3 regions of the Burkholderia sp. BCC1972 genome follow, and region 3 is predicted to be linked to each of the others. Evidence: riboswitches for the same ligand, from Rfam matches in the RefSeq annotation. Region 3 holds a riboswitch; each other region holds the start of a gene.

Region 1 (7,492 bases), on a different contig from region 3:
CCGGCATCAACGTCATCAGATGGAAGCCCAGTTGCGTCAGCCCGGTGGCGTCACCCAGTGACCGCTTCAGGCGGACGGCATTCGCGTTCAGCGGATGGACGGAATGCTCGGGTTCCATCGCCGCGATATCGGCGGCGCTCAGGATGGCTCGCGGGTTGTTCATCGTCTTTCTGGTCCGGGGATCGGGGCGCCGGCGGCACGGATTGCAGGCTTTCGGGCAGGTATCGACGATAGCATCGTTTGGGGGCGCTCGAAGGAGGCGGCGACGCAGCGCGCGGTCGTTTGACGTGTAGTGCTACGTAACACCGGATTCGTGTTACGCATGTGTTATCGGAACGTAAGGTGCGCGTGCGCCGAAAGATCGGGCGACGGCGCCGTGCGTGGTGCGTGCCACGGGCGTCGGGACGGGGGGGCCGCTGAGATTGCGGGACCATCAGCGGTTCTGATCGCGATGGCACGGTAGATGCTTGCCGGAAGCCCGGAGTTGAATAGCAGACGGGGACTTCCATGCACAAACATTTCATCAACGCGAATGTCGCGCTCGCCGCCGTTGCTGCGGCGTGTGCGCTGGCGGCATGCGGCGGCGGGGACATCACGGCGCCGACGCTGTCGGGCAACAACATCGGGGCGAGCACGAGCGGGGCCAGTGGCACGAGCGGCAGCAGCGGCACGAGCGGCAGCAGCGGCACGAGCGGCAGCAGCGGCACGAGCGGTAGCAGCGGCACAAGCAGCAGCGGCACGAGCAGCAGCGGCACGAGCAGCAGCGGTTCGAGCAGCAGCGGTTCGAGCAGCGGCAACACCAGCGGCTTCGGGACCAGCGGCACGCCGGGCACGAACGGCATCATCAGCTCCGTCGGCGGCGTCGTCATGGCCGCGGGCACGACGATCGACGGCGTGACGCCTCCCGTCGGCAAGGACGTGACGGCCGGACTCGGCAACACGGTCAACGGCGCCGGCACGATCATTCGCGATACCGCCAATGCGGTGAGCAACGGGATCGGCCGGATCGGCATCGCATCGAATCCGGTCGGCACGACCGTTGCCGGCCTCGGCTCGCTCGTCGGCTCGGCGAGCAGCCCGGTCACGGGCCTGAGCCAGACCGCGACGGCGCTCGGCACCGGGCCGCTCGCACCGCTGGCGCCGATCACGGCGCCCATCGGCGGCCTGCTCGATACGGTGGCCGGCGGTCTCCAGGGCGCCGGCGCGACACTCGGTTCGACGCTGTCGTCGGGCCCGGTGCAACAAGCGACGCAGGCGATCAGCACCGCGATCACGCCGCTCGTCACCACCACCGGCCAGCTCACGCAGCAGGTCGGCACGGCAACGGGCCTCGGACAGCCGGTTGCCGGCCTGCTCGGACAGGTCGGCGCGGCGATCACCTCGACGGGCGGCAAGGTGGCGTCGGCGTCGTCGCAGCCGATCGTCGGCGCCGTCGGCCAGGTCGTGTCAGCGGTCGGCAACACGGTGACCAATGCGGGCGGCCTTGTGAGTCCGAAAGGCGCGAACGGCGGCGCGCCGATTCCCGGTCTGGTGATCAGCGTCGCCGGCGGCATGCCGGCAATGGTGATAAACGGCCCCGGGGCCGGTACGGGCGGCGGTGCGGCGTCGGGCGGCACGGGCAATCCGCTCGCGCCCGTCACGTCGCTGGTGGGTGGCCTGCTCGGCGGTGTGACGGGCGGAGTCGCCGGCAAGTAGCCGGAGCGCGTCGGTCATCTTGGAAAAGGGGGATGGCCGGCCGCTGGCTTGAGATCGGCCGGTCGCCGCCGCTCACGACTTTCGCGGCGTGGCCGGGCCGACAGCGGCGATCAGCGCGTCAGCCGCGATTGCCGTCGAGCTTCGACGGCGGTCGCGCCAGCCCGCGCACCGGCACGGGCGTCGACATCACGATCGACGTGCGCGTTTCGCCGTACAGGTTGATACGCTCGATCAACTGTTCGAGATGGGTCATGCTGGTCGCGACGAACCGCATCACGTACGAATCCGCGCCCGTCACGTGTCGGCACTCGACGACTTCGGGAATCGCTTCCAGCAGCTTGAGGAATTTGGCCTTGGCCGGCTGCGGCACCGTGATGCCGATCAGCGCGCTCACCGGGTAGCCGGCCGCGGCCGGATTGATCCGGGCCGTATAGCCCTCGATGACGCCGGACGCCTCGAGGCGCTTCACGCGCTCCGTCACCGCCGGCACCGACAGGTGAACCTGGCGCGCGAGTTCCGTATAGCTGATGCGGGCGTTGGCCTGCAACAGCGCCAGTACCTTCCAGTCCAGATCATCCATCGCGGCGGTATTTTTTAAGGTGGAGTCTCCATTTTTCCTTAAAAACTGCATTCAGCGGTGACCGGATTTTCCCTACGATGCCTGTTCAATTCGTTGCATGTCGCAAGGAGCAGGCGATGCTGTTCATCAAGTCCGTCGTGATGGGGCTGTCGATCGCGGTGCCGGTCGGCCCGATCGGCATGCTGTGCATTCAGCGCAGCCTGAGCCGCGGTTTTCAGGCAGGGTTCGCGACGGGCATCGGTGCCGCGTGCGCCGATGCGATCTACGGCCTGCTCGGCGCGCTGGGTATCGCGGGCATCGTCACCGCATTCCCGATGCTGACCGTCGCCCTCAAGATCGCCGGCGGCGCGTTCCTCGTGTGGCTTGCGTGGTCCATCGCGCGCCAGCCGCCGGCCGCGTCGGCGCCGCAGCGCGACCTGCCGCGCACGACCATCCTGCGCGACTTCCTGACGACGTTCGGCCTGACGTTGTCGAACCCGATGACGATCCTGTCGTTCGTCGGGATTTTCGCGGCCCTCGGCCCGCTGTCGGGTTCACACGAAGGGGCGATGCAGCCGGCGGTCGAATGGATGGTCGCCGGCGTGTTCGTCGGTTCGGCAACCTGGTGGCTGTGCCTGAGCGGCGCGACGGCCGCGCTGCGCACGAGGATGTCGTTCGCGTTCATGCACCGGTTGTCGCGCGTGTCGGCCGCCGTCATCGCGGCATTCGGCGTGATCCAGCTGGCCGCGGGCGTGCGCGGCCTTGTCTAGTACCCCAACGCTGGCGCCAAGGCGCTGGCCCGTCAGAACGTATAACTGACCTTCCCGAACGCAGTCCGCCCGAGCGTGTTGTAGCCGTACGCGGTCATGAATTGCCGGTCGAACAGGTTCGACAGCGTGGCCGACACCGTCAGGTGCGAATTGATCCGGTACGACGCGCGCAGGTTCACGGTCAGGTACGACGGCAGGTACGTCGCGTTGACCGGATCGTCGAACGTCGTACCGCCGTAGTTCAGCGCCGCCCCCGTGCTGAGCGCGTGCAGGTGCAGTTCGTCCCACGTGTGGTCCACGTTCAGGCTGACCGTCTGGCGCGGCCGGCGGTTCAGCCAGCTGTCATGGGTCTCGTCCTGCGGATTCAGTATGCCGATCGCGACGCTCACCGGCGTGTAGCGGCCGATCGTCCCCTTGTACGACAGGTCGATTCCGCGGATATGCGCGCGGCCGATGTTCATCGGCGAATACGTCGCCGGGTTGTAGGCGATCAGGTTGCTGACGCGCGTGTCGTAGATCGCCGCGGAAAACGTGCCGTACGACGTGTTCGCGTCGAGCGCGGCCTCGACCGACGTGCTGCGTTCCGGGCTGAGGTTCGGATTGCCGTAGCCGGGGTAGTACAGGTCGTTGAAACTCGGCAGGCGGAAGGCATTGCCGTACGACACGCGAGCCGTGTAGACCGGCGTGATCGCCCACGACAGCGCGGCATTGCCGGTGTTCACGCCTTGTCCGGCGATGATCTCGCGACGCCCCGCGAGGAACAGCGTCACGCTGCCGAGCGTGGCCGACTGGTGCAGCGAGAACGCGGAGTCGTTGCGCGTCGGAATGCCGCCGGGTGCATCGACCGGCAGGAACGCCTGTTCGCGCGTGAAATCGTACGCGAGCTTGCTCTCGCCCGACAGCGGCAGGCCGAACAGGTGGAATCCGCGCGCCTGATGGGTCAGCGACGTCGACGTGCTGATGCGCTGCGAATCGATCTGGCCGGTCGGGATGGCCGGATCGCTCGCATAGAGGAACTGGCGATCGTTCGCATAACCGAACGACTGGTCGAACTGCGTGTCGGGCGTGATGTCGAGATGGAACGCGAGCCCGGTCGTCAGCTGGTGATCGAGCTCGCGGTTCGCATAGCCGCTGTTGTCGAAGGACAGGTCGGAGCGGTGATAGAGCGCGAACGTCGAGATCGACCAGTTGTCGCGCGCGTAGCCGAGGCGCGCATCGAGATCCTGCGCGTGATACGGATTGCGGCCGTCCTCGTGATACGGCAGGACGGGCCGCGTCGAATCGATGCCGGCCGTGTTGTACGCGTGCAGGCCGAGCGAGTAGGTGAGCCCGCCGAGCGCGGCGAGCGGGCCGGTCGACGGCACCGTACCCGACGTGCGCAGCTGCGTGTCGAAGGTCTTGTTCGACCCGCCGCCGAACGACACGATGGTCTGGTTCGGCTGGTTCGACGAGCGGCGCGTGAACAGCTGCACGACACCGCCCATCGCGTTGGCGCCGAACGACGCGGCGGCCGGCCCCGAAATCACCTCGACCCGTTCGAACGCATCCGTCGGCAGGTCGGCCCACGGCGCGATGCCGGTGGTCGGCGAGCCGATCCGGATGCCGTCGATGAACACGGCGACCTGGCTCGCCGACGAGCCCCGGATGCTGACCGATGCGGACGAGCCGGGGCCGCCGGTTTGCGACACGGTCACGCCGGGCAGCGTCGCGAGTGCCTGCGTGATGCTCGGGTCGCTCGGCGACAGCCGGTCGAGATCGGTTCGCGTGAGGACCTGGGTCGACGCATAGCGTCCGTCGAACGATTCGGGCAGGCGACGCGTGTCGGTCACGCTGATCGTCGGCAGGTCGGCGCTTTCCGCTGGCTGGGCGGATTGGGGGAGCGCGGTGTCGCCGGCGGCATGGGCGATCGGAGCAAGCAGCGCGGTGGCGGCGGACGTGGCGAGCAGGTAGCGAATGTTCATGAGACAGCGGGAGAAAGCGTGTTGCGCGTACGGCGATCGTGAGCGGACGGCGGGCAGGTTGCGCACAGCGACGGCGTGTCGGTGCGACGCTTCCGGCACGGAAGCGGATTCGGGAACGAAGGACATCTGACGGATCCTGAGGTCGGGACGTCCATGCAACGGGCGACCGCCAACGGCGGCGCCTGGCGCATCGGGACACCCCGCCCGGTGCGGCTGCTGGACCTCGGGTCGATGGCAGGTCTCCTGGCTCGCGGGTCGTCATCCGTGCAGGCCTTCCCGGTTTCCCAGTGGCATGCAGAGGCACGGATTCGCCGCTCACAGTTGCGGGGGCAGCCGCAGATTCGAGGCATTGCCCCTCCTGCGTTCCCTTTTGATCCCATCCCTGGGAACCATCAGCGCGCAAGGGTAATGGCGTGCGCTCGGGCGCGTCAATTGCCGCGCCGTGCGGGGATGCGAAAAAACGTCATTACCCGGCCATCGCTTTCCGAATCCTTTCCGTCATGCGTCGATGCCGTGTTTATCGTCTGATGAATGGGGCGCGCGCGAACGCGCGCCGGAACGCCGCCTCGCCGACGAAGCCGCGCGTCGCCAGTTTTCCGCTCGAACAGGCGGCCCGCGCACTCGATCTCGTTCAAACGGGCGAGGCGAAAACCAGGCTCGTGCCGCATGTTGCGGATATCGCGGGCCGAACAACACGCATCGAAACGACTGGAGACATCATGACCGACACCCCAGCCCCGATCCTGGCCGGCAAGTGCACGTTCGCGCTGTGCAGCCTGCCGGCGCGCGAGCGCACGGGCCTCGTCACGCACAGCCTGCATTTCCCGCTCGCGCAGCCACGCGCGGCGCGCTCGCTCGACGGCCGCACGCCGCTGCCGCCGCCGGTGATTCCCGCATACGCGCATTCTCTCCTCGACCCCACAGGACTCTGACTGACATGACGAATTCGATTCGCTTCGACGGCGGCACCGCCGTGATCACCGGCGCGGCCAGCGGCATCGGCAGCGGGCTGGCACGCCATGCGGCCGCGCTCGGCATGCGCGTCGTGCTGGCCGATCTCGATCCGGCGAAGCTCGATGCGTTCGCCGCGACGCTCGATACCGACGTGCTGTGCGTGCCGACCGACGTCAGCCGGCCGGAAGCCGTCGACGCGCTGGCCGAAGCCGCGTGGCGGCGTTTCGGCGGCGTCGACCTGCTGTTCAACAACGCGGGCGTGATGGCGACGGGCTTCAGCTGGGAAATCACGCCGGAACGCTTCGAGCGCAGCTTCGCGATCAACGTGCACGGCGTGCTGAACGGAGTCCGCAGCTTCGTGCCGCGGATGCTCGAGCGCAATATGCCGGCGCGGGTCGTGAACACCGCATCGGTCGGCGGCTTCCTGCCGAGCCCGCTGATGTCGCCGTATTCTGCGACGAAGTTCGCGGTGGTCGCACTGACCGAGTCGCTATATGGAGAACTGAAGATGCTCGGCGCGCCGGTCGGCGTATCGCTGCTCGCGCCGGGGCCCGTGCAGTCGGGCATCTTCAACGATCCGTTCGGCGCCGCGCACGACCGGCCCGAGGTGCGCGGTTTCGTCGACACGATGCGCGCGATGCTGAACGCACACGGGCTCACGCCCGACGCGTTTGCCGAACGGGTGTTCGACGGCATCCGCGCAGGGCGCTACTGGCTGATTCCGCAACCGGAGACGATCGACGGCGCGCTGCAGCGGCGTACCGGCGACATTCTTGCTGCGCGCGATCCGTCGCTGCCGTCGTTCTGAATGCCGGCGGGACCGGGCGCGGCAGCAGTGCCCGGCGCGCGCCGTTACATGTGCGTGCCGGCGTGCGAGCGGCCGCCCGGGTCGCCGCCGCGATCGGGCGGCGAATTGTTCTGATCGATCTTCGCGAGCACGAAGCCGGCGTGCGGCAGCGCGCCGGGCGAGCGGCGCATCGCCTGCGCGACGGCGTCGTGCGGCGATGCGGCGGGGAAACCGGAGGACGTCGCGCCCGGTTGAGCGAACGCCGAAAGGGAGGCGGCCGCCAGGGCGGCGGCGACGATCGCGTGCGTGTTCATGGTGGCTCCTTCACGACTGACTGCGGGACAACGTAATCAGTCTAGGGCGCGGAACTTAACGCGACGTGAAGGCGCAATGACGCACGGATTACAGGATATTCATGTACGCCGCGCGCGTCAGGCCGGCGTCGATACCAGCGCGCAGAAGTTCTCGAGATCGACGTTGCCGCCGCTGATCACGACGCCGACGCGCTTGCCCTGCAGCGCGTCCTTCATCCGCCGCACGGCGGCGAACGACAGGCAGCCGGTCGGCTCGACGACAATCTTCATACGCGTGGCGAAGAAGCGCATGCAGTCGACCAGTTCCGCGTCGGTCGCGGTCAGGATGTCGTCGACATCGCGGCGAATGATCGGGAACGTCAGGTTGCCGAGGTACTGCGTCTGCGCGCCGTCGGCGATCGTACGCGGCGTGTCGATCCGGACGATCGCGCCGGACCGGAACGATTGCTGGC
Region 2 (7,492 bases), on a different contig from region 3:
CCGCCCGGGCCGAGGCCGAGTACGGTCAGGCGCCCGCGCGCGCGGCCGAGCGTGGCGGGATCGACAGGATGCGACGCCACCGCGCACGCAAGGCCGTTCGATGCCGGACGCAGCGTATGCGCGACACGCAACGTGCGGCCGAGCAGCGTGGCCGCATCGGCAGGCGCGTCGCTGTCGGCATCGACGAAACGCAGCGGCACGTCGAGTGCTCGCGCGGCTTCCTCCAGCGCGGATTCGCCGATCGCCGATGCCGGCGCGACGAGGGCGGCGAGTGCGAGCCGCGCGAGACCTTGCCCGGCGAGCATGGCGTCGATGCGCACGGCGAGCGCTTCGCCGGCGTGCACGGCATCGGCGGCGAAGCCAACGACCACGCTGCGCGGATGGATCACGAGTTCGTCGCGTGTGCCGCGCCATGCGTCGGGCGTCACGCGGATCGCATGCGCGGCCGCATCGTCGCGCGGCAGCGCGACCTCGTCGAGCCACGCCGCTGCGCCGTCGACGCGCGTCGATGCACCGGCAAGCAGGTCGGACACGAAGCGCTTGCCCTGCGCGAGATCGGCCAGCGCATAGCCTGCGGGCGGATTGAGCACGCAGGCGCCGAAGCGCAATTCACCGCTGGTCGTGATGGCTGGCGCGACGCCGACGCATTCGGCGATTTCGCGCGCGATCACGTTGACGCCCGTCAGCCCGCCGAGCAGCGGCACGACGGCCGAGCCATCCTCCGCGACCGCGAGCACGGGCGGTTCGACGCCCTTGTCGGCGAGCGCGGGCGCGAGGCAGCGGATCACGATGCCGGCCGCGCACAGCGCGACGATCGGCAAGCCGCGCGCATAGAGTTCGCGCAGGTGTGCGCCGAGTTCGTCGAACGGCACGTCGGCATCGACGCGCGACGCGAGGCCGTGCACGCTTGCGCCCGGATAGCGTGCCTGGATGCAGCGCGCGGTGTCCAGCGCGCCCGCGCCGAGAATCACGATCGCGGGCGGGGTCGTCATCCTTGCCATTTTTCCCCCGGCACGACGAGCAGCGAGAAATACGGCGATGCCATCGGGTCGACTTCGTCGAGCGGCACGATGCGCTGGTTCGCCATCGTCGCGCGCTCGACGTACAGCGCGCGTTTCGCGAGCCCGAGTTCGTCGAGCACGCGCCGCACCTTGTCGAAATTGCGGCCGAGCTTCATCACGACGGCCGCGTCGGCCCGTGCGAGCCGCTCGCGCAGCTCGGGTTCGGGCAGCACGCCGGACAGCACCGACAGGCTCTGGTTGCGATAGACGAGCGGCTGGCCGAGCACGGCCGTGCCGCCGAGCATCGCGCACACGCCCGGGATCACCTCGGTGTCGTAGCGTGGCGCGAGGCGGTCGTGCAGGTACATGTACGAGCCGTAGAAGAACGGGTCGCCTTCGCAGATCACCGCGACGTCGCGGCCTGCATCGAGATGCGCCGCGACGATTTCGGCGGCCGTATCGTAGAAGTCGGCGATCACCGTCTCGTAGCAGAGCGGCGGCGGCAGCGCCTCGGTCGTCACCGGATAGATGAGCGGCAGTTGCGTCTGCCCGTCGAGCAGGTGCGCTTCGACGATGCCGTACGCATTGCCTTTCTTGCCCTTCGCGACGAAATACGCGACCACCGGCGCCGCCTGCAGCACGCGCAACGCCTTGATCGTCATCAGTTCAGGATCGCCGGGGCCGACGCCGACCCCGAACAGCCGTCCGCGCGCGGTCGTCACTCGACCTCCGTCGCGAGTGCATTGACCGCGGCGGCGGCCATCGCGCTGCCGCCGCGCCGGCCGAGCAGCGCGACGTACGGCACGCCGCGGCTGTCGGCATCGAGCATCGCCTTCGATTCGGCCGCACCGATGAAGCCCACCGGAAAACCGAGGATCAGCGCGGGGCGCGGCGCGCCGGCATCGATCATGTCGAGCAGGTGGAACAGCGCGGTCGGCGCATTGCCGATCACGACGACGCTGCCCGCGAGATGGGGGCGCCACAGCTCGAGCGCGGCGGCCGAGCGCGTGTTGCCGAGATGGCGCGCGAGATCGGGCACCTCGGGCTCGCCGAGCGTGCAGATCACGCGGTTGGCCGCAGGCAGCCGTGCGCGCGTGATGCCTTCGGCGACCATCCGCGCATCGCACAGGATCGGCGCGCCGGCCGCGAGCGCCGTACGGCCCGCCGTGCCCGCGCCGGCCGAGAAGCGCAGGTCGTAGACGACATCGACCATCCCGCACGCATGGATCACGCGCACCGCGAGTTTCTCGAGGTCGGGCGGAACCTGCGACAGGTCGGCCTCGGCGCGGATCGTCGCGAACGACTGGCGGTAGATTTCCTGCCCGTCGCGAATGTAGTCAAGCATCGGTGGTGTCCTGGCTGTGCCGCGCGCCCGTCAAACGGGCCGCGGCCTGGTCAATCGTCAGATGGCGCGCGAGCGGGGCGCCGAGGCCCTCGGCCGCGTCGCGCCGGTAAAGGTCGTAATGCGCGGGCGCTACTGCAACGAGCGTGTGCGTCGCGGGATGCGGCAGCGCGCAGTGGCGTTCGCACCCGGTCAGGTGCACGTCGACCGGCTGGCCGATGCGCGCGGCGAGTGCGAGCGCGTCGCGTTTCGTGTCGGCGCGCGCTTTCGCGCAGCCTGCGCTGCCGGCGCAGGCGACGAGCGTCGCGAGCGGGTCCGTCGGCCGGCACACGAGGCCGATCGACGCGAGCGCGTCGAGCGTGGCCGCTGCGCGTTCGTTCGGCACGCCATGGAGAAACACGCCTTGCCACGGCGTCATCGACAGCGTGCCGTCGCCGCCGGCTTCGGCCAGCGCGGCAAGCTGTTCCAGCTGCGTCGCGTCGAGCCGCCCGAGTATGCATTGCGCGCCGACGTTGCAGCGGGCCGGATCAAGCGACGGGCGTACGCCGAAACGCAGCTTCGGGTCGGCACTCGTGCGCCGCCAGCCGGCGAGCGCGGGATCGGCCGTGAGCGGGAAGGGCAGGCCGTGCTGCGCGTGATCTAACAACGCACGTTCGCCGGCTGTCGCGAGCACGGCGCGCATCCGCGTGACATCGGCCGGCGCGAGATCGAGGAACGCGAGCAGCAGCGCGCGGACCAGCGCGACGGCCTGATCGGGCGACACATCGACCGACGCGGGCCGGTCGCCCTCCGCGACGGGCGGGCAACCGGCCAGCCCGGCCGCCATGCGTACCGCGCCGTCCGCGCGGCGCCACGCGGCGAGCCAGATGTCGTGCGGATGATCGAGCGCCGCGACCGATTCGCCGCCATCGAGCAGGATCGAGAATTTCGGCGACAGCTCGCCGCGGCGCGGCTCGCCGGCCAGCATGTCGAGCAGCGGAATGGCGAGCGCGCGGCTGTCGACGAGTGCGGCGGGATCGTGCCCGGCGAGCGGGCTGAGCAGGAGGTTGCGGACGTCGTCGCTCGCGGCGAGCGCGGCCGTATCGGCGCTCGAGCCTGCCGTCGCATCGACGCGCGGGCCGAGCCCCGCGTCGAGCAGGGCGCGCGTCAGCGCATCGGCGGCGCCGTCGCGAATGCCGCGCAACTGGAGATTCGCGCGATTGGTCGCGTCGATCGCGCCGGAGCCGTATTGGCGTGCTGCATCGGCAATCGCGCGCGCCTGGCGCGCATCGAGCCGGCCGCCCGGCAGCTTGATCCGGCACAGCCCGCCGTCGGCGGCCGCGACCACGCGCACGAGCCCCGGGCAAGCCGACGGGCGCACGACGGGCGACGCAGGAATCGAATCGGGGGCGGAACTCAACGGGATACCGGGACAGTGTCGCGCCGCGGCCAACGCATCGGTACACCCCGCCCGACGCCGACTGGCACGCACGCACTTTCTGGCCGGCAGGTCTCCTGGCTGACAGGTCGGCGCCGGCTCCCGGCCTTCCCGGTGAAACCAGTGGCATGAGGGGGAGATCGGCTCGCTGTCTACAGTTGCGGGGGCAGCCACAGCGGCGCGCGGCGCGCCCTGTGTTCCCTCTTCGGCCCCGAAGGGCACCGGCGAACGAACGGCCGTAGGATACCCGATTTCGACCGCGATTCGCGACCGGATGGCCGTTTGCGGCGGGCGAAACGGGCAGCGGCCGTGCGCCGGCGGGCCGGCAGATGAAACGCGGGAGGGAACACGGTACCATGCCGTTCTTTGCAATGCGGACGGCGGCGCCGGCGCTTTCGCGGCCGGGCGGCGACACGATGGAATCGAACGATGGGGAAGAGTGCATGACGGCGTGGCTGACGGTAGTGGGCATCGGCGACGACGGTTACGCGGGGCTCGGCCGCAGCGCACGGCGCGCGCTGCTCGACGCGACGCTCGTGGTCGGCGCGAAGCGGCATCTCGACATGCTGCCCGCGCGGCTGCCGGCCGCGCGCGAAGCGTGGCCGTCGCCGTTCGACCTGGCGGGCGTGCTCGCGCGGCGCCCGTCGCCCGTGTGCGTGCTCGCGAGCGGCGACCCGATGCTGTTCGGCGTCGGCGCGACGCTCGCGCGCCAGCTTTCCCCCGACGAATGGCGCGCGCTGCCCGCGCCATCGTCGCTGTCGCTCGCGGCCGCGCGCCTCGGCTGGACGCTGCAGGACGTCGGCGCGGTCTCGCTCGTCGGCCGTCCGCTCGCGACGCTCGCGCGGCATCTGCTGCCGGGCCGGCGCCTGTTCGTGCTGAGCGCCGACGGCCGCACGCCGGCCGCCGTCGCGGCCGAACTCGCCGCGCGCGGTTTCGGGCCGACGCGCCTCAGCGTGTTCGAACATCTGGGCGGCCCGCTCGAGCGGCGTCTCGACGGCCTCGCGCAGGACTGGACCGTCGCCGAAACGGCCGCGCTCAACCTGATCGCGCTCGACTGCCAGGCCGGCCCCGACGCGCCGCGTCGCGCACTCACGCCCGGCCTGCCCGACGACGCCTATCGTCACGACGGCCAGCTCACCAAGCGCGACCTGCGCGCGATGACGCTCGGCCGCCTCGCGCCCGCGCCCGGCGAGCTGCTGTGGGACGTCGGCGCGGGCAGCGGCTCGATCGGCATCGAATGGATGCGCGCGCATCCGTCCTGCCAGGCGATCGCGATCGAAGCGCATGCGGAACGGCAGCGCTTCATCGAGCACAACCGCGACGCGCTCGGCGTGCCGGGCCTGCAGCTCGTCGCGGGTCGTGCGCCCGATGCGCTTGCCGGGCTTGCCACGCCCGACGCGATCTTCATCGGCGGCGGAGCAACGGCGCCCGGCGTGCTCGACGCGTGCTGGGCGTCGCTGAAACCCGGCGGCCGGCTGGTCGCGAACGCGGTCACGCTGCAGGGCGAGCTGGCGCTCGCCGCGTGGCGCGACGCGCACGGCGGCACGCTCACGCGCGTGTCGCTCGCGCATGCCGAACCGCTCGGCCGCTTCGACACGTGGCGCCAGCCGCTGCCCGTCACGCTGTACGACGTGCGCAAGCCCGACGCGGCCGAGATGGCCGATGCGATCGACGCGGCCGGGTCACTGAGCCCGGCGAACCCGGCAAACGCCACGGACGCGTGATGCGCGACGAAACCCCCGAACAGCCCGCGCCGCTACGGTTCGGCTATACGACCGGCAGCTGCGCGACCGCGACGTCGCTCGCGGCGGCCCGGCTGCTGCTCGCGGGCCACGCGGACGACGCGGTCGAGATCGTGCTGCCGAAAGGGCAGCGCGTGATGATGCGGCTCGCGTTCTGCCGGACCACGGCCGACGGCGCCGAAGCCGGCACGATCAAGGACGCCGGCGACGATCCGGACGTCACGCACGGTGCGCTGATCGTCGCGCGCGTCGCGCTCGCAGCCGCGCCGGGCGTGCGTTTTCACGCGGGGCCCGGCGTCGGCACGGTCACGCGCGCGGGGCTGACGCTGCCGGTCGGCGAACCGGCGATCAATCCGGTGCCGCGCCAGATGATGACGACGCACCTGGAAGCGCTGGCGGCCGAACAAGGCTACGCAGGCGGCTTCGACGTGACGATCGGCGTCGAAGGCGGCGAGGCGCTCGCGCTGAAGACGATGAACCCGCGCCTGGGGATCGTCGGCGGGCTGTCGATCCTCGGCACGACCGGCATCGTGCGGCCGTTCTCGTGTTCGGCCTATATCGCGTCGATCCACCAGGGTATCGATGTCGCCCGCGCAAACGGCATCGCGCATATCGCCGCGTGCACGGGCAACGCAAGCGAGGACGCGATGCGCGCGCACTACCACCTGCCCGACATGGCGCTGATCGAGATGGGCGATTTCGCGGGCGCGGTACTCAAGCACCTGCGGCGCGCACCGGTCGCGCGGCTGTCGATGTGCGGCGGCTTCGGCAAGCTCAGCAAGCTCGCGGCCGGCCACCTCGACCTGCACAGCCGCCATTCGAGCATCGACCTGCCGCTGCTCGCGCAATGGGCGGCCGAAGCCGGCGCGAGCGATGCGCTGCAGGCCGCGATGCGCGCCGCGAACACGAGCCAGGAAGCGCTGAAGCTGGCACGGGCCGACGGCGTGCCGCTCGGCGATCTCGTCTGCGCGCAGGCGCTGCGCGTCGCACGCGACATCGTGCCGCCGTCGGTCGCCGTCGAAATGTTCGCGATCGACCGCCAGGGCCGCTTCGTCGGGGAAGCGCGATGAGCGCGCGCATCCTGCTGCTCGGCGGCACCGGCGATGCGCTGAAGATTGCACGCGCGCTCGGCCCGCATCACGTGTACAGCCTGGCCGGACTCGGCAAGGTGCCCGACGACCTGCGCTGCGACGTGCGCGTCGGCGGCTTCGGCGGCGCCGCCGGGCTGGCCGCCTATCTGCGCGATGCCGGCATCGGCCTCGTGATCGACGCAACGCATCCGTATGCCGCGCAAATCAGCGCGAACGCCGCTGCCGCGACCCGCGACGCGGGCGTGCCGCTCTGGGCGCTGCGCCGCGCGCCCTGGACGCCGCAACCGGGCGACGACTGGCGGATGGTCGCCGACTGGGCCGGCATCGAAGCCGCGCTGGCGCCGTTCAGGCGGCCGCTGTTCACGCTCGGCCGCGCACCGCTCGCGCACCTCGACACGATCCCGCCGCACCAGTTCTGGCTCGTGCGCTGCCTCGACGCGCACCCCGGCAACGCGCAGGCGCAGATCATCGCCACGCGCGGGCCGTTCACGCTCGACAGCGAGCGTGCGCTGTTCGCGCTGACGGGCATCGACGTCGTCGTCAGCAAGAACAGCGGCGGCGCGGCCACCGAGGCCAAGCTCGATGTCGCACGCGAACGCAGGCTGCCGGTCGTGATGCTGCGGCGGCCGCCGCTGCCCGATGCCGACCGCGCGTTCGACTCGGTCGCGGCACTGCTCGACGCACTCGATCCGGCCGCGCGCGCATGACGCGGCGCGGCGGATCATCCAAAGAATTGACGGAGAATTTTCGATGACGGTGTATTTCATCGGCGCGGGCCCCGGCGACCCGGAGCTGATCACGGTGAAGGGCCAGCGCCTCGTGCGCACGTGCCCGGTGATCCTGTATGCGGGCTCGCTGGTGCCGGCGGCCGTGCTCGACGGTCATCGCGCGGAGCAGGT
Region 3 (7,492 bases):
GTCGTCGGGCCGCCGATCGGCGGCTTCATCACGACCTACGCGTCATGGCGCTGGATCTTCCTGCTGAACGTCCCGTTCGGTATTGCCGCGCTCGTCTGTACCTGGCTGATCGTCCGGAACACGCGGGCTGACGAGCAACGGCCGCTCGACTGGGTTGGATTCGTGCTGGCCGGTGGTGCGCTGACTTGCCTGCTGATCGGCACCGAAGCGGCCGGGCAACAGGATGTCGATTTCACGCGCGCGGGCGTCCTGGTGGGGGCGAGCGTGCTGTTCGGTGCGGCCGCGTGGCTGCATGCACGACGCTGCGTACATCCGCTGCTCGATTTCACGACGCTGAAGGTGCCGACGTTCTCGGTGACCGTGATCACCGGTTCGGTCACGCGAATGGCGATCAACGCCGTGCCCTACCTGCTGCCGCTGCTGTTCCAGATCGGCTTCGGGCTGTCGCCGTTCCAGTCGGGCCTGCTGCTGCTCGCGAGCGCGCTCGGCAATCTGGGGATGAAAGCTGGAACGTCGTGGATTCTCGACCGATATGGCTTCCGGCGCGTTGCACTCGTCGACGTGACGATCGTCGGCTTCTTCACGATCGCGTGCGGCTGGCTGACCGCGTCGACGCCGCTGGCGATCACGCTGCTCGTCGTATTCGTCTACGGACTGACGCGGTCGATGCAGTTCACGACGCTCGCGACCCTCGCCTATGCGGATATCCCGGCGCATCAGACGAGCGCGGCCAGCACGCTGTGGAGCGCCGCGCAGCAGATGACGATCGGGATGGGGATCGCGTTCGGTGCGTTGTCGCTGCGGCTCGCGTCGTTGGTGCGCGGCGATGCGGCCGGCATGCATTACGTGCTCGACGATTTCCGCTGGGCATTCGTCGCGGCAGGTGTGCTCGCGCTGCTGACGTTGCCGGGCTATGCACGGCTGGCCTCCGATGCAGGCGATCGGCTGCGGGCGACTATGGCGCGAGGGTAGGCCGAACGGCTAATCGAATCTGCACCACGACAGGTGAGCGAGGCTGTTTTCCGCTGCTCACCTGAAACGTCGATCCGGTGCGGGTGTGATGGCCCGACGGTCAGCGCAATCGCTCATTCGTCGCGGCTGCAGTAGCGTGAGCAGACCGCGCGGTGCGCCTGGCGCGACCCTGAAATCATCCGAGCCACGAATGCCGAGACGACACCAAGCTCATCCCGACTGTTGTCACTGCGCGTCATGAAAGATGATGCCGACCGTGTGGCGATGGCCGCTGCGAATTCGGCTCACGCCGTGGCGCAGGTTGACGCGATAGACGCCGCGCGTTCCCTGCACGGGTCTGCCGTGCACGGCGAAGATCACCGCGTCGCCCTGCATCAACGGCACCACTTCGGTACGTGATTGCATGCGTGGCCGCTGTTCCGTCAACACGAATTCCCCGCCCGTGAAATCGCGGCCCGGCGCCGACAGCAGGATCGCGACCTGCAGCGGAAACACGTGTTCGCCGTAGAGATCCTGATGGAGGCAGTTGTAGTCGTCGGGACCGTATTGCAGGATCAGCGGCGTCGGTCGCGTTTGTCCCGCCGCGTGGCAGCGATCGAGGAAGGTCGCGTGGTCGTTCGGATAACGGACGTCGATTCCGAGTGCCTGGTTCCAGCGATTCGCGATGGGTGCGAGATGCGGATAGATCGTCGCGCGCAGCTCGGCGATGGCCGCAGGCAGCGGGTACGCGAAGTATTTGTATTCGCCACGGCCGAATCCGTGCCGCGCCATCACGACGCGCGAACGATAGAGTGCATCCCGCGGATAGAGCGACGCAAGCGTATCGCATTCGTCCGGCGAAATCAGGCCCGATACATGCGCGCATCCATAACGATCGAGCTCGGCACCGACGGTCCGCCAGTCGATGGTGTCGACGCGTTGCGCGATGTCCGGCGATTCGATGGCAGGTTGCAGATCGGCGATGTTCACGGGCGTTCCTCGGTTCGTCAGCGATGTGGCGCCGCGCGGAATGCTCGGAAGCGTTGCGTGCACGGTTGCAGCCACAAAAAATGATGCCCCCAGTCTAGCGACGTTCGTGCGCAGATGCGCTCCAGATCTTGCGCTTCAATTCGGAAGGGGGAGGAGGGCATGCGGCGCGCACGATACATCGAAGGCTGCGACGTATCAGTGCGGAAAGGTGGAAAGGCGGGCAGGCGGAGAAGCGGAGAAGCGAATCTTCCACGACAGGCAGCCAGCGCACACCGGCCACCCGTCGCAACGCGAATCAAGCCATCGACCGGAACAACCAGTAGAGCGCGCCGGCAAGCACGATCGACGCCGGCAGCGTCAGCACCCACGCGAGCACGAGGCTGCGCACCGTACCCCATTGCAGCCCTGACCCGTTCGCCGCCATCGTGCCCGCGACACCCGACGACAGCACGTGGGTCGTCGACACCGGCAGCCCGTACACGTCGGCGGCGCCGATCGTCAGCATCGCGACGAGTTCGGCCGATGCGCCCTGTCCGTAGGTCAGATGCTGCTTGCCGATTTTCTCGCCGACGGTCACGACGATCCGCTTCCAGCCGACCATCGTGCCGAGGCCCAGCGCGATCGCGACGGCAACCTTCACCCACGTCGGAATGAATTTGGTCGCGTGGTCGAGCTGCTTGCGATAGTTGTCGATCGCAAGCTTGTCGTCGGCGGCGAACGCGGGCTGGCCCGACTTCTCGATCAGGCGGATTGCTTCGGACACCAGATACATCGTGTTGCGCACGTTGTCGACGTCGCGCTGCGGCACGGCGGCCATCGACCCCGACGCGCCGACTGCCGTCGCGAGCGATGTCGACAGCTGCTGCACGGCCGGCAGCACGGCAGGCGTCAGTTCACGGCGCTGCACGTAGTGTTCGACGTCGGCGCGCGGGTTCGTGGACGGCGCGACGCCGTTCGTGTACTTGCCGAACGTCGCGGCCGCCTGGTTCGCGACGGCCACGAAGGTCTGCGATTCGGCCGGCGTGACGGCCTTGTTCAACGCATACGCGGTCGGCACCGTGCCGATCAGGATCAGCATGATGAGGCCCATCCCTTTCTGCCCGTCGTTCGAGCCGTGCGCAAACGACACGCCCGTGCAGGTCAGGATCAGCAGGCAGCGAATCCAGAACGGCGGCGGCTGATCCTTCGGCGGTTCCTTGTACAGCTCGGGAATCCGCACAAGCGTCTTCAGCACGAGCAGCAGCAGTGCCGCGCACAGGAAGCCGACGATCGGCGAGAACAGCAGCGACTTGCCGACGCCGAGCGCCTGGCCCCAGTCGACGCCGCTCGTGCCGGACGGCCCGTGCATCAGCTGGTTCATCAGCCCGACGCCGATGATCGACCCGATCAGCGTATGCGAGCTCGACGACGGCAACCCGAAATACCAGGTCGCGAGGTTCCAGACGATCGCGGCGATCAGCAGCGCGAATACCATCGCGAAGCCCGAGCCGCTGCCGACCTGCAGGATCAGCTCGACCGGCAGCAGTTGCAGGATGCCGAACGCGACGGCGCCGCTCGAGACCATCACGCCGAGGAAGTTCCACATGCCGGACCAGATCACCGCGACGTTCGGCGTCAGCGAGTGCGTATAGATCACGGTGGCGACCGCGTTCGCGGTGTCGTGGAAGCCGTTGACGAATTCGAAGCCGAGCGCGATCAGCAGCGCGGCGCCGAGCAGCAGGTAAGGGAACAGCTTCCCTTCGCGGACCGGCGACAGATCGTCGATCAGGTGCGTGGCGATATAGATCGCGCCGAGCGCGAGCACCAGCAGGAAGACGGCATAGCCGACCTGCCTGGTGCGTTCGACGGAGCCCGAATTGTTCGGTGCGGACGAAGCAGGTTGATTCATGACGGCATCTCGTAAGGGAACCGCGTCCGATCCTATCTGCGGCCAGCAGTCAGTTTGATGACAGTCGGGACCACGAACGGTGTACCTTGCCGATGCGTAAGGAAATTGAAGGCATGCATGTGCAACGCGAGGTACCGGCCCGCATCGTCGTCCACATAGTGAGCGCAATACGGGCTACGCGTTGTCGTCCGTGCTCAACGTCCACCCGTGCGGTGATGCGACGAGCGTCGTGCAGGACAGCGGCGCGATGTCGAGGCGGGTCGCTGTCTTCGAATCCATCCGCAACGCATGCGCGACAGCCGCGCGAACGATCGTCGCATGCGTGACCGCGACGATGTCGCGGTCACGCTGCAGCGCGTTCAACCAGATGCCGACGCGGCGCATGGCGGCGTCGAACGATTCGCCGCCGTGCGGCGACGCTGACGGGTCGCCGATCCACGCATCCAGCTCGTCCGGCAAGTCGCGTGCGAGGTCGTGCAAGCGCCGGCCACGCCAGTTGCCGTAGTCGATGTCGCGCAGCGCGTCGTCAACTTCGGCATGTAGCCCGAGTGCTTCGGCGGTCTGCCGCGCGCAACAGGCAGGGCTGCACAGCACGAGCGAGCCATTAACGCCTGCCCACCGGTCGCGCAGTTCAGCGGCGTCGGCGAGCTCGCGAGCATCGAGCGGATCGTCGTCGGGAAACGTGCCGGTGCGCATCGCCCGGGTCGATGCGTGTGCGATCAGGTGCAGCGAGGCATGCAGGGTCATGGCGGTTTTCGGGGAATCCGGAGCGGGACGCAATCGCCACCGTGCGATCACTTCAATACGCGAACGTTCGCGCGTACAATTCGCCCGATACGAAACGCGGAAGCCGGTGCAATTCCGGCGCGGTCGCGCCACTGTAACCGGGGAATCGATGATCCCGGAAGCCAGACCTGCCTTCGTACCCATTCAACATTTGTCGGGGCGCGAATCCCCTGAGGTGCATCCATGAGTGAAGCAGTGCTGAAGCCGGCGGTCGTGCCGGCACCCATCCCCGTCCGCGAACTGTTGCCGTGGGCCGTGTTCGTCGGCCTGATCCTGTTGCTCGCGCTTTATTTCGTCGGCGCGGAACAGGGCGCGACGTCGCTCGTGCCGGGCATGTACGTCCACGAGTTCGTCCACGACGGCCGCCATCTGCTCGGCTTTCCCTGCCACTGACGCGGAGGCCGTGATGGTCGGAAAGCTGCTCATGCGCGGGATGCTCGCAGGCATCGCCGCAGGCCTCCTCACGTTCGGTTTCGCCAGAATCGTCGGCGAACCGCAAGTCGATCAGGCGATCTCCTTCGAAGAAAAAACCACGGCCGCCAATGGCGAGGCACCGGAGCCCGAACTGGTCAGCCGCCACACGCAGGCGGGCCTCGGGCTGCTGACGGGTGTCGTGACCTACGGCGCGGCATTCGGCGGGCTGTTCTCGCTGGTCTTCGCGTTTGCCTACGGGCGAGGCAGCCGCCTTCCCGCACGGCCGCTGGCCGCGTGGCTCGCGCTGGCGGCGTTCATCGCGCTCGTGATCGTGCCGAACCTCAAGTACCCGGCCAATCCGCCGTCGGTCGGCGATCCCGACACGATCGGCTACCGCACGGGCCTGTTCTTCCTGATGATCGCGATCTCGGTCGCGACGATGGTGTTCTCGGTCAGCGTGCGCCGCCATTTGCTGGCGAAGCTCGGCCAGTGGAACGCGTCGATCGTCGCAGGGCTCGTGTTCGTCGCGATCATCGCGGCCGTGCAGGTCGGGCTGCCGTCGGTCAGCGAGTTGCCGGCCGATTTCCCGGCGGCCGTGCTGTGGAAGTTCCGCGTCGCGGCGATCGGCATGCAGGTGATCATGTGGACGACGATCGGCCTGTTGTTCGGCGCCTGGGTCGAGCGCAGCGAGCGCATCGGCCTGCGCGCTGCCTGACGCGCAGCGCAGCAGAGCGGGGCGCGCCTAGCGCAGCATGCGCGGCGCACTCCCCGTCGATTCGCGCGCCAGCGCGACGAACGCGGCCAGATAGTCGATCGATGCGTCTGCTTCGCGGATGCCGAGGAAGATCTGCTTCGTGATCCCCTTCTTGCCGAGCTTGACCGGCACGACCGCCATCCGGTCTGCATACTCGTCGGCCAGCCATCTCGGCAGCGCGGCCACGCCGCGTTCGCTTGCCACCATCTGCAACATGATGTCGGTCGTCTCGATCGACTTGTGCCGCTTCGGCACGATGCCGGCCGGCGTCAGGAACTGGTTGTAGATGTCGAGCCGGTCGGTCTCGACCGGGTACGTGATCAGGATCTCGTCGGTCAGTTGCTCGGGGGTCACGTAGTCGGCGTTCGCGAACCGGTGCGAGTCGGCGACCACGAGGACCTGCTCGTAGTCGAACACGGGATCGAAGCGCAGCCCCGGCTTGTTCAGCGGATCGGGCGTGACGAGCACGTCGATGTCATAGCCGAACAGCGCGCCGATGCCGCCGAACTGGAAGCGCTGCTTCACGTCCACGTCGACGTCGGGCCAGCGCGACAGGTAGGGCGACACGACCTTCAGCAGCCACTGGTAGCACGGGTGGCACTCCATCCCGATGCGCAGCGTGCCGCGCTCGCCCTTCGCGTACTGCTTCATCCGCTCTTCGGCGAGTTCGAACTGCGGTAGCAGCCGGTTCGCCAGCTTCAGCAGATATTGCCCACCCTGCGTGAGCCGCAGGCCGCGGCCTTCGCGGTCCCAGATCGGCGTGCCGAGCTGCTGCTCGATTTTCCGGACGGTATGGCTGAGCGCCGATTGCGTGAGGTGCAGCGCATGGGCGGCCGCGGTCAGTGAGCCTTGGCGCTCGACTTCACGAATGACGACGAGATGGAATCGTTCCAGCATGGATTTCGCTCGCGCAACGAATGCATGAACAGTTTTAATGGATGAATGAAATAATGCCATTTTATTTCATGGTTTGAAATCCCTATGATGGCTGCCGGATCTTCAATTCTTCTCTGGACGGCAGCTCATGGTGACGACACACAACCTCGGTTTTCCGCGCATCGGCGCGAAGCGCGAACTCAAGTTCGGTCTCGAACGCTACTGGAAGGGCGAGTCGTCGCGTGACGATCTGAAGGCGCTCGGTGCCGAGCTGCGCCAGCGCCACTGGCACGACCAGCGCAACCTCGATCTCACGCCGATCGGCGATTTCGCGTTCTACGACCAGGTGCTCGACATGAGCTTCACGCTCGGCAACCTGCCGAAGCGCGTGCAGGACTTCCATGGCGACGCGCTCGACAACTATTTCCGCGTCGCGCGCGGCCGGTCGGCGCAGTCGGCGGAAGAACACGCGGCATGCTGCGGCGGTGTCGCGGCCGGTGAAATGACGAAGTGGTTCGACACGAACTACCACTACATCGTGCCGGAGTTCCACGCGGACACGAACTTCTCGCTCGACCCGTCGCGCCTGCTGCAGCAACTGGCCGAGGCAAACGCGCAGGGCGTGAACGCGAAGCCCGTGATCCTCGGCCCCGTCACGTACCTGTGGCTCGGCAAGGCGAAGGATGATTCCGATCGCCTCGCGCTGCTGCCGAAGCTGCTGCCCGTGTACGGCGCGCTGCTCGATACGCTGACCGCGCAGGGCGTCGAATGGGTGCAGATCGACGAACCGATCCTCGTCACCGAGCTCGACGCTGAATGGCGCCAGGCCTTCC

The links. A riboswitch is a leader RNA that binds a small molecule or an ion and turns the genes downstream of it on or off. The one in region 3 is predicted to bind cobalamin.
Region 1: linked by a shared signal. The riboswitch ahead of U5798_RS28815 (TonB-dependent receptor domain-containing protein) and the one ahead of U5798_RS31530 (CbtB domain-containing protein) in region 3 are both predicted to bind cobalamin.
Region 2: linked by a shared signal. The riboswitch ahead of cobG (precorrin-3B synthase) and the one ahead of U5798_RS31530 (CbtB domain-containing protein) in region 3 are both predicted to bind cobalamin.

The regions. Positions count from the first base shown of each region.
Region 1 covers NZ_CAJPGH010000025.1:108,804-116,295, reverse strand. The annotation lists gene U5798_RS28835 (cupin domain-containing protein) at 1-163, opposite strand, end outside; gene U5798_RS28830 (collagen-like triple helix repeat-containing protein) at 508-1,695, shown strand; gene U5798_RS28825 (Lrp/AsnC family transcriptional regulator) at 1,814-2,275, opposite strand; gene U5798_RS28820 (LysE family translocator) at 2,392-3,024, shown strand; gene U5798_RS28815 (TonB-dependent receptor domain-containing protein) at 3,057-4,985, opposite strand; cobalamin riboswitch at 5,201-5,394, opposite strand; gene U5798_RS28810 (hypothetical protein) at 5,705-5,917, shown strand; gene U5798_RS28805 (SDR family NAD(P)-dependent oxidoreductase) at 5,923-6,747, shown strand; gene U5798_RS28800 (hypothetical protein) at 6,792-7,040, opposite strand; gene U5798_RS28795 (threo-3-hydroxy-L-aspartate ammonia-lyase) at 7,158-7,492, opposite strand, start outside.
Region 2 covers NZ_CAJPGH010000015.1:39,687-47,178, reverse strand. The annotation lists gene cobJ (precorrin-3B C(17)-methyltransferase) at 1-992, opposite strand, end outside; gene U5798_RS21390 (precorrin-2 C(20)-methyltransferase) at 989-1,723, opposite strand; gene U5798_RS21385 (precorrin-8X methylmutase) at 1,720-2,346, opposite strand; gene cobG (precorrin-3B synthase) at 2,339-3,703, opposite strand; cobalamin riboswitch at 3,810-4,001, opposite strand; gene cbiE (precorrin-6y C5,15-methyltransferase (decarboxylating) subunit CbiE) at 4,204-5,484, shown strand; gene U5798_RS21370 (cobalt-precorrin-5B (C(1))-methyltransferase) at 5,484-6,572, shown strand; gene U5798_RS21365 (cobalt-precorrin-6A reductase) at 6,569-7,300, shown strand; gene cobM (precorrin-4 C(11)-methyltransferase) at 7,344-7,492, shown strand, end outside.
Region 3 covers NZ_CAJPGH010000031.1:969-8,460, forward strand. The annotation lists gene U5798_RS31510 (DHA2 family efflux MFS transporter permease subunit) at 1-972, shown strand, start outside; gene U5798_RS31515 (2OG-Fe(II) oxygenase) at 1,198-1,941, opposite strand; gene U5798_RS31520 (inorganic phosphate transporter) at 2,237-3,829, opposite strand; gene U5798_RS31525 (histidine phosphatase family protein) at 4,004-4,576, opposite strand; cobalamin riboswitch at 4,623-4,766, shown strand; gene U5798_RS31530 (CbtB domain-containing protein) at 4,799-5,008, shown strand; gene U5798_RS31535 (CbtA family protein) at 5,022-5,744, shown strand; gene U5798_RS31540 (LysR family transcriptional regulator) at 5,772-6,680, opposite strand; gene metE (5-methyltetrahydropteroyltriglutamate--homocysteine S-methyltransferase) at 6,808-7,492, shown strand, end outside.